One region of the Lysinibacillus sp. KU-BSD001 genome, then DNA from elsewhere that is predicted to be linked to it. Evidence: riboswitches for the same ligand, from Rfam matches in the RefSeq annotation. Region 1 holds a riboswitch; the other holds the start of a gene.
What was found. A riboswitch is a leader RNA that binds a small molecule or an ion and turns the genes downstream of it on or off. The one in region 1 is predicted to bind FMN.

Region 1 (3,430 bases):
CAACATTTCTTCTCGTAAAATGGCACGAAGCTCTGCATCCGAAATCGAAGTTACGTCACTTTTTCTAACATCTTTCACATCTCGCAGATCAAATACTTTTTTGACCCCCGCCATATTAATTCCCTGGTCAAGCAATTCTCGAATTTCCAATAATGCATCGATATCATCCAACGAAAACATACGTCGATTCCCTTCAGACCTTGCCGGGTTTATTAACTCATGTTCTTCATAATAGCGGATTTGTCTTGCGGTTAGCTCCGTTAATTGCATGACCATGCTTATAGGGAGTAACGGCATCGCCCTTCGAAACTCTCGACTCATCATCATCCCCTCCCTTTTCTAACTTCACTTTACATTATGTTATGTATTTTATCAATATTATGTTATAAAAGTTAACATATTAAGTTTCGATTAATTTTATCGCAAGTTCAGATGAAAATACAACTTGCGGCAAAATAGCGTAAACCCATTTTCAAGACGACTTAATTCCCCACAAAAAATACAGCTCAAGTAATCAACTTAAGCTGTAGGCTTCTTCATTATTTCATTTTTCGTACAACAGCACGTATAGGCGATGCATCTCCTCCTTGAATCGCAAGCGGTAAAGCGATAAACTCATACATGCCCGCATCAACATCTTTTAAAAATAAATTTTCAATAATATAAATACCCATTTGCCTACACGTATGATGTGCAATTAAGCTCACATCGTCTAATGCATCAACCGACGGTGCATCAGTCCCCACAACACGCACACCTTGATTCGCAAGAAAACGAATCACCTCTGGAGCAATCGTTGTAAAATCTGCATCAAAATGGCATAAATCCTGTACAACTTTCGTTTTAAAAAATAGACGCTCCACGTTATGTAACTCGAGATTCTCCACATGTGCTAGCTGAATGCACTTTACTCCTACAACATCCACTATTTTCACAGCACCTATAAACAACTCTAGCGGTAACGCATCAATCGCCTTCCCAAAATCATCATAATGGTACGGCGCATCTATATGTGTCCCCGCGTGTAAGCTCATCGTAATTTGCCCCACATTCGCCCCGTCCTCCGTCAACGTCGCATCCTGTTTATATGAAAATGGCGTATCCCCGGGCCAAATGGGCATATTTTTATGTAACGGCATCGTAATATCAATCCACATATTCATTACTCCTTTTATCATTCATCGTTCCATACCAACGATACAATAGAACTACATAGCATGGAAGGAATTTATCCCGTGTTAAAATTCCCAACGATTTAAACATAAAAAACGCAGCCACGAACGTGACTGCGTCTACTTTATGATAAATATTGTAAGCGTTGTTTAGAGATCCACGTCTTCATCGTACGGAATAATACCGTAATAATGACAATTAATAACACACCTTTAACTAAATTAAACGGTAAAATCCCTTTCACAATTGTTTCATATGATTCTAAATGGAAGTTTAAGAAGTATGCATACATCGGTAAGAACGCTACATAATTGAGCAACGCCATCCCTAACGACATGGAAATAGTACCGGCGATTAAACCTACCATTAAACCTTTTGATGTCGTGAATTTTTTATAAATATAGTAAACAGGTAAAATGAATAACACACCCGTCGCAAAGTTTGCCATATGTCCAACCGGCACGCCTGTTGGTGCTCCCGAGAAAATCCAGTCTAAAATATTTTTCACTAACTCTACTAAAATACCCGCAACAGGCCCCATCGTAATGACCGCGATTAATGCTGGTACATCACTGAAGTCAATTTGTAAAAAGGCTGGGAACCATGGTAGAGGAAAGTTAAATAACATTAATACGAAAGAAATGCTACTTAACATGGCAATGGTTACGAACGAGCGTAACTTTTTGTTTTGTTTTGTCATAGAAATCTTCTCCTTTGCTGATTCCATCTCGCAAGAAGAAAGGTATTTCGGTCGTCTTCATGAAAAAATCCCTTACGTAACATAAACGTAAGGGAGAATAAGGCACACTGAAACAGGTGTTATTTCATCATTTTTTGCACTACAAACAAAGCTAGTTCCCATAGCTTTTTTTGGTATGCAAAAATAGACGATATTTTTCAAATAACGACCGTACCTTCACCTTCTCCCATCCAGACTATACTGTCGGCTTTGGAATTTCACCAAATCCTGCACACTAAAAAGTGGCTCGCGGGCTGAAGAAGCACTGCTGCAATATCCTCCAAAATGGTCAGAAATCGCGGCTTCTATTACCGCCGGTCGGGAATTACACCCTGCCCCGAAGATGAATCAATTATGAAATTGTCTTACACCTATCATTATAGGTTATATTCTAAATTTGTAAAGTACTTTCCTTCGTTTTTCTCCGACTATCTTTGTAGGAATTCTATTGATAACTGATTTGCACCTACTGGCATTGGTAACACTTGCGTAAAATTGAATTCTTGCCACTCCGCCTGTATAACATTCTCAAAACGCACTTGCTTATCGAAGCTCGATGCCGTTAATAACATAGCCTCTACCATATACATTGCCTGCTGCGGATCAAATGCTTCTAAATCTAACGGTTGCGTAAATGTAACCGTCACAATATCCTCTTCCGTTACGGTATAATCCACACCTGGTAAAATGGCCGATTGATAAATATCATTATTCTCCGTTTTCATAAACTGCAATGCTTCTGTTGCCGTATCAAATGTTTGACGGAAATTGGGCGATAAGTAAATGCCACCTGATTGTTCATCGATAAAATAACTATAGCGCTTCTTCTCCGTTAATAGTAATGGTTCACTCGGCTCTCCTACTTCACTAAACGTCATTGCAGAGCCTTCCTCATTTACGATTTCCACCGTGTCATAACTTTTCCCAAATGTATCGACAAGCATCCCGATATACATAGACATCGTACCAGAAGCGGTATCATAGTCATGGTTTTGTGGTAATGTATGCACAACCGTTAACCCTTGCTCTTCCACAATCCCCTTCACCGGATGATAGTCACGAAAGCCCGCCGCTTGTTCGTCAATTAGCGCTGCATACTTCTGATACATTTCTACCTGTGACGGTGAATCTGTGCCGAAATCTTCTATTAGTTGCTCATTTGGAATAATGATTGTCACAGGTACACTCTCTGCATCATCACCCGCTAAACCGATATAAAAAGCTTTACTACTTTCTAACTGTTCGGGATAAACAGCTGTACGCATATCTTCAAGCACAAAATTTCGTATCATCATCGGGCTTCCGCTCGTCATTTCTCCTTCAGCTTCTTTTGTTGCCATATCTGCATTCTCCATTGAAGTAGAGGCCACGTCATCTTGCGACTTATTACCAGATATATAGTACATACCGCCAAATGCAAATAACAATAAAGCAGCTGTTAATCCATATATACTAAACAAGCTTCGTTTTTTCTTTATGACTTTTTGTACGGGTACTTCTTCTTCAAAAGCCCCTGCT
Region 2 (3,430 bases), on a different contig from region 1:
GATGGCGGTCGAACGTATCGTATTCGGATTGAGGGAATTTTCGATTTAAATAATATAACATATGAAAAAGCCTTTACAATCGAATTTAGATGTGATGAATTTGGCAAAATTTATTAAAGTACCCGTATGCAGCACGCCTTCTCAAAATGAATGGGCGTGTTATTTTGATAACGAAAAAAATCAACAAAACGTTTACATTTTATACCTTTTAAATTAAAATTTTCGATTTATAATAGAGATGTAATCTAATTCGAAAGGAGCATTTGTAATGAAGACTAAAGTAGTGTTTTTCGAAGTTCCTGGTGGTACAGACAAGTGGTTAAATGGGTATCGGAAAGATACGATGCCTATGGTGGATGCGCTGAAAAAGCGTGGACAAGAAGCAGAAGTCATTTTCTTTACTATTGAAAAACGTGATGAAATTTTTGACTATGTGAAAGAAAATGCCATCGCCTATGTTTCGCGCATTAACCCTGGCAATTTAAAGCATGAAGCGGAATATTTTGATATGTTACGCGAGTTATGTGCGCTTGGTGTGATCGGTATGCCGCATCCTGATGCGATGATTGGCTATGGTGCAAAAGATGCATTAGTGAAACTGCGTCATACTTCCCTTGTGCCTGAAGATACATACGCTTACTACACGACGGAAGAATTCAAGTCGACATTCCCAAAAAGTTTACTTGGTGGCGAGCGTGTATTAAAGCAAAATCGTGGCTCAACAGGCGAAGGCATTTGGCGTGTACAACTTGTGGATGCGTTAGCTGAAGATGCAACAGAAGTACCACTTGATGCCAACATTAAGTGTACAGAAGCAAAAGACAATCATGTTGAATATCACACACTCGGTGCCTTTATGGATTTCTGTGAGCAATATATTATTGGCGCAAACGGAATGCTTGTCGATATGCCGTTCTTACCACGCATTAAAGAAGGGGAAATTCGTTTATTAATGCTACGTGACACACCTGTCAATGTCGTTCATAAAAAACCTGCCGAAGATGCAGATGCCTTTAGTGCCACGTTATTCTCAGGTGCACAATATCGCTACGATGCTCCCGAAGATTGGGCTACACTAGTACATGCATTTTTAGCACAATTACCTGACATTACGTCTTTACTTGGTGGATATGACTTACCACTTATTTGGACAGCCGATTTCATTTTAGATACAGATGAACACGGGAATGACACGTATATTTTGGGTGAAATGAACTGCTCCTGTGTCGGCTTCACTTCCCAACTCGAACTTGCTGAAAGTGTGGCTGAAGAAATTATCGCTTGCATTGGTATAGAAGTGGAAACAGCTGTTTAACCGGTACTCTTATACAGTTAGTCCCTTCGGTGATGAAGGGACTTTTTTATTTACGCGGTTTTCGGTGAGTTTTACGCGGGTTCGAACTAGTTTTACGCGACTTCCTCATTTTAATTTATAGCTTTCTCCGAATATAATGCTATAATATAGGACAATGATAAATAAAGTCCTTCGGGGTCGGGTGTAATTCCCAATCGGCGGTGATAGATTTTTCTTAAGCCCGCGAGCGTAACAGCAGGATTTGGTGCGAATCCAAAGCCGACAGTAATAGTCTGGATGAGAGAAGGAAGCGATTTTCTCAAAAAACACATGTTTTTTGAGGTTTCTTTCGTGTACTCAAAAATGACCCCCAAGTGAATTTCACTTGGGCTTTTTTTATCGAAAAAAATATTTCCTTCGGGGTCGGGTGTAATTCCCAATCGGCGGTGATAGATATTTTTCTTAAGCCCGCGAGCGTAACAGCAGGATTTGGTGCGAATCCAAAGCCGACAGTAATAGTCTGGATGAGAGAAGGAGCGAAAAATCAGTCTTTTTAAAGGCTTATTTCGTGATGCCTTTTTCATCAACCCCTACTTTCGTTAGGGGTTTTTATTTTTGATGGAGGTGAGTCACATGCAATGGAGAAAAGCTTTACATTCCCCTTTTGCACCAATATCTGTGCGTAAAAGAGGTGATGACAGCTAATGTTTACAGGAATTATTGAAGATTTAGGAAAAGTAACAGCCCTCAAATCAGGAAAAGATCATATGGAGCTGACGATTTCCTCTAAAAAAATAGTCGAGGATATACATCTAGGTGATAGTATCGCCGTCAATGGGGTGTGCTTAACGGTGACGACCTTTACGACTGATACGTTTACAGTCGATGTGATGCCTGAGACGGTCAAAGCATCGAGCATTCAATCTTTAACAAGAGGAAGCCTGGTGAATTTAGAGCGTGCGATGGCTGCGAACGGACGCTTTGGTGGACATTTCGTTTCCGGTCACGTAGACGGAATCGGCACCATTTTAAAAAAGCGCCCCGTTGCGAATGCCGTCTATATTGATATCGCGATTTCACCTGAGCTAGCGAATGCGTCCTTACCAAAAGGATCGATTGCGATTGATGGCACGAGCTTAACGATTTTTGAATTAACGAATAAAACAGTAACCGTTTCTTTAATTCCACATACGTACAAAGAAACATTACTTGGCATAAAAAAAGAAGGCGACATCGTCAATATTGAAACGGATTTACTCGGTAAATACGTACTGAATCATTTCAAACAGCAAGAGAAGTCTGGTATTTCACGAGACTTTTTATTACAACATGGGTTTTAGGGGGGATTTTGAATGTTTCATACAATTGACGAAGCATTAGAAGATTTAAAGGCTGGAAAGGTCATTATTGTGGTCGATGATGAAGACCGCGAAAACGAAGGCGATTTCGTCGTGTTAGCAGAGCATGCTACACCGGAGAATATTAACTTTATGGCGGTGCATGGACGCGGGCTCATTTGTACGCCGCTCTCCCCTGCCCTAGCTGAGCGATTAGCCCTCCATCCGATGGTGAGCTACAACACAGATAATCATCAAACAGCGTTTACCGTCAGTATTGATTATAAAACGACGGATACAGGCATTAGTGCATTTGAACGCTCTGAAACGATTTTGCGGCTACTAGATCCTGCTACTGTCGCAACCGATTTCCGTCGTCCGGGGCACGTGTTCCCGTTAGTCGCAAAAGAAAAAGGCGTATTGGTGCGCAATGGACATACCGAAGCAGCCGTCGATTTAGCGGTGCTTTGCGGCTCGCAGCCAGCTGGCGTCATTTGTGAGATTATGAATGAAAACGGTGATATGGCGCGTGTCCCAGAGCTAATCGAAATCGCGAAAAAGCATGACTTAAAACTAATTACGATTGCAGATTTAGTGCGCTATCGTTATGAAAAAGAGCAGCTCATTACACGAGAAGCGAGCATCCACTTACCGAGTGATTTCGGTACGTTCCGCATGAATGGGTATTCGAATTTACTCGATGATAAAGAACATTTAGCCCTTTACACAGGCGATCTGACAAAGGAAGTAGTACCACTTGTCCGCATTCATTCGGCTTGTGTAACAGGTGATATTTTCC

Region 2: another riboswitch for FMN. It lies ahead of ribE (riboflavin synthase); the one in region 1 lies ahead of AAGS61_RS02300 (ECF transporter S component).

The regions. Positions count from the first base shown of each region.
Region 1 is NZ_JBDQZI010000001.1:442,610-446,039, reverse strand. Features, by position in the region: gene AAGS61_RS02310 (MerR family transcriptional regulator) at 1-321, opposite strand, end outside; gene kynB (arylformamidase) at 540-1,157, opposite strand; gene AAGS61_RS02300 (ECF transporter S component) at 1,298-1,873, opposite strand; FMN riboswitch at 2,088-2,261, opposite strand; gene AAGS61_RS02295 (hypothetical protein) at 2,341-3,430, opposite strand, start outside.
Region 2 is NZ_JBDQZI010000002.1:289,486-292,915, forward strand. Features, by position in the region: gene AAGS61_RS04625 (hypothetical protein) at 1-117, shown strand, start outside; gene AAGS61_RS04630 (Cj0069 family protein) at 269-1,315, shown strand; FMN riboswitch at 1,479-1,607, shown strand; FMN riboswitch at 1,704-1,834, shown strand; gene ribE (riboflavin synthase) at 1,999-2,634, shown strand; gene AAGS61_RS04640 (bifunctional 3,4-dihydroxy-2-butanone-4-phosphate synthase/GTP cyclohydrolase II) at 2,647-3,430, shown strand, end outside.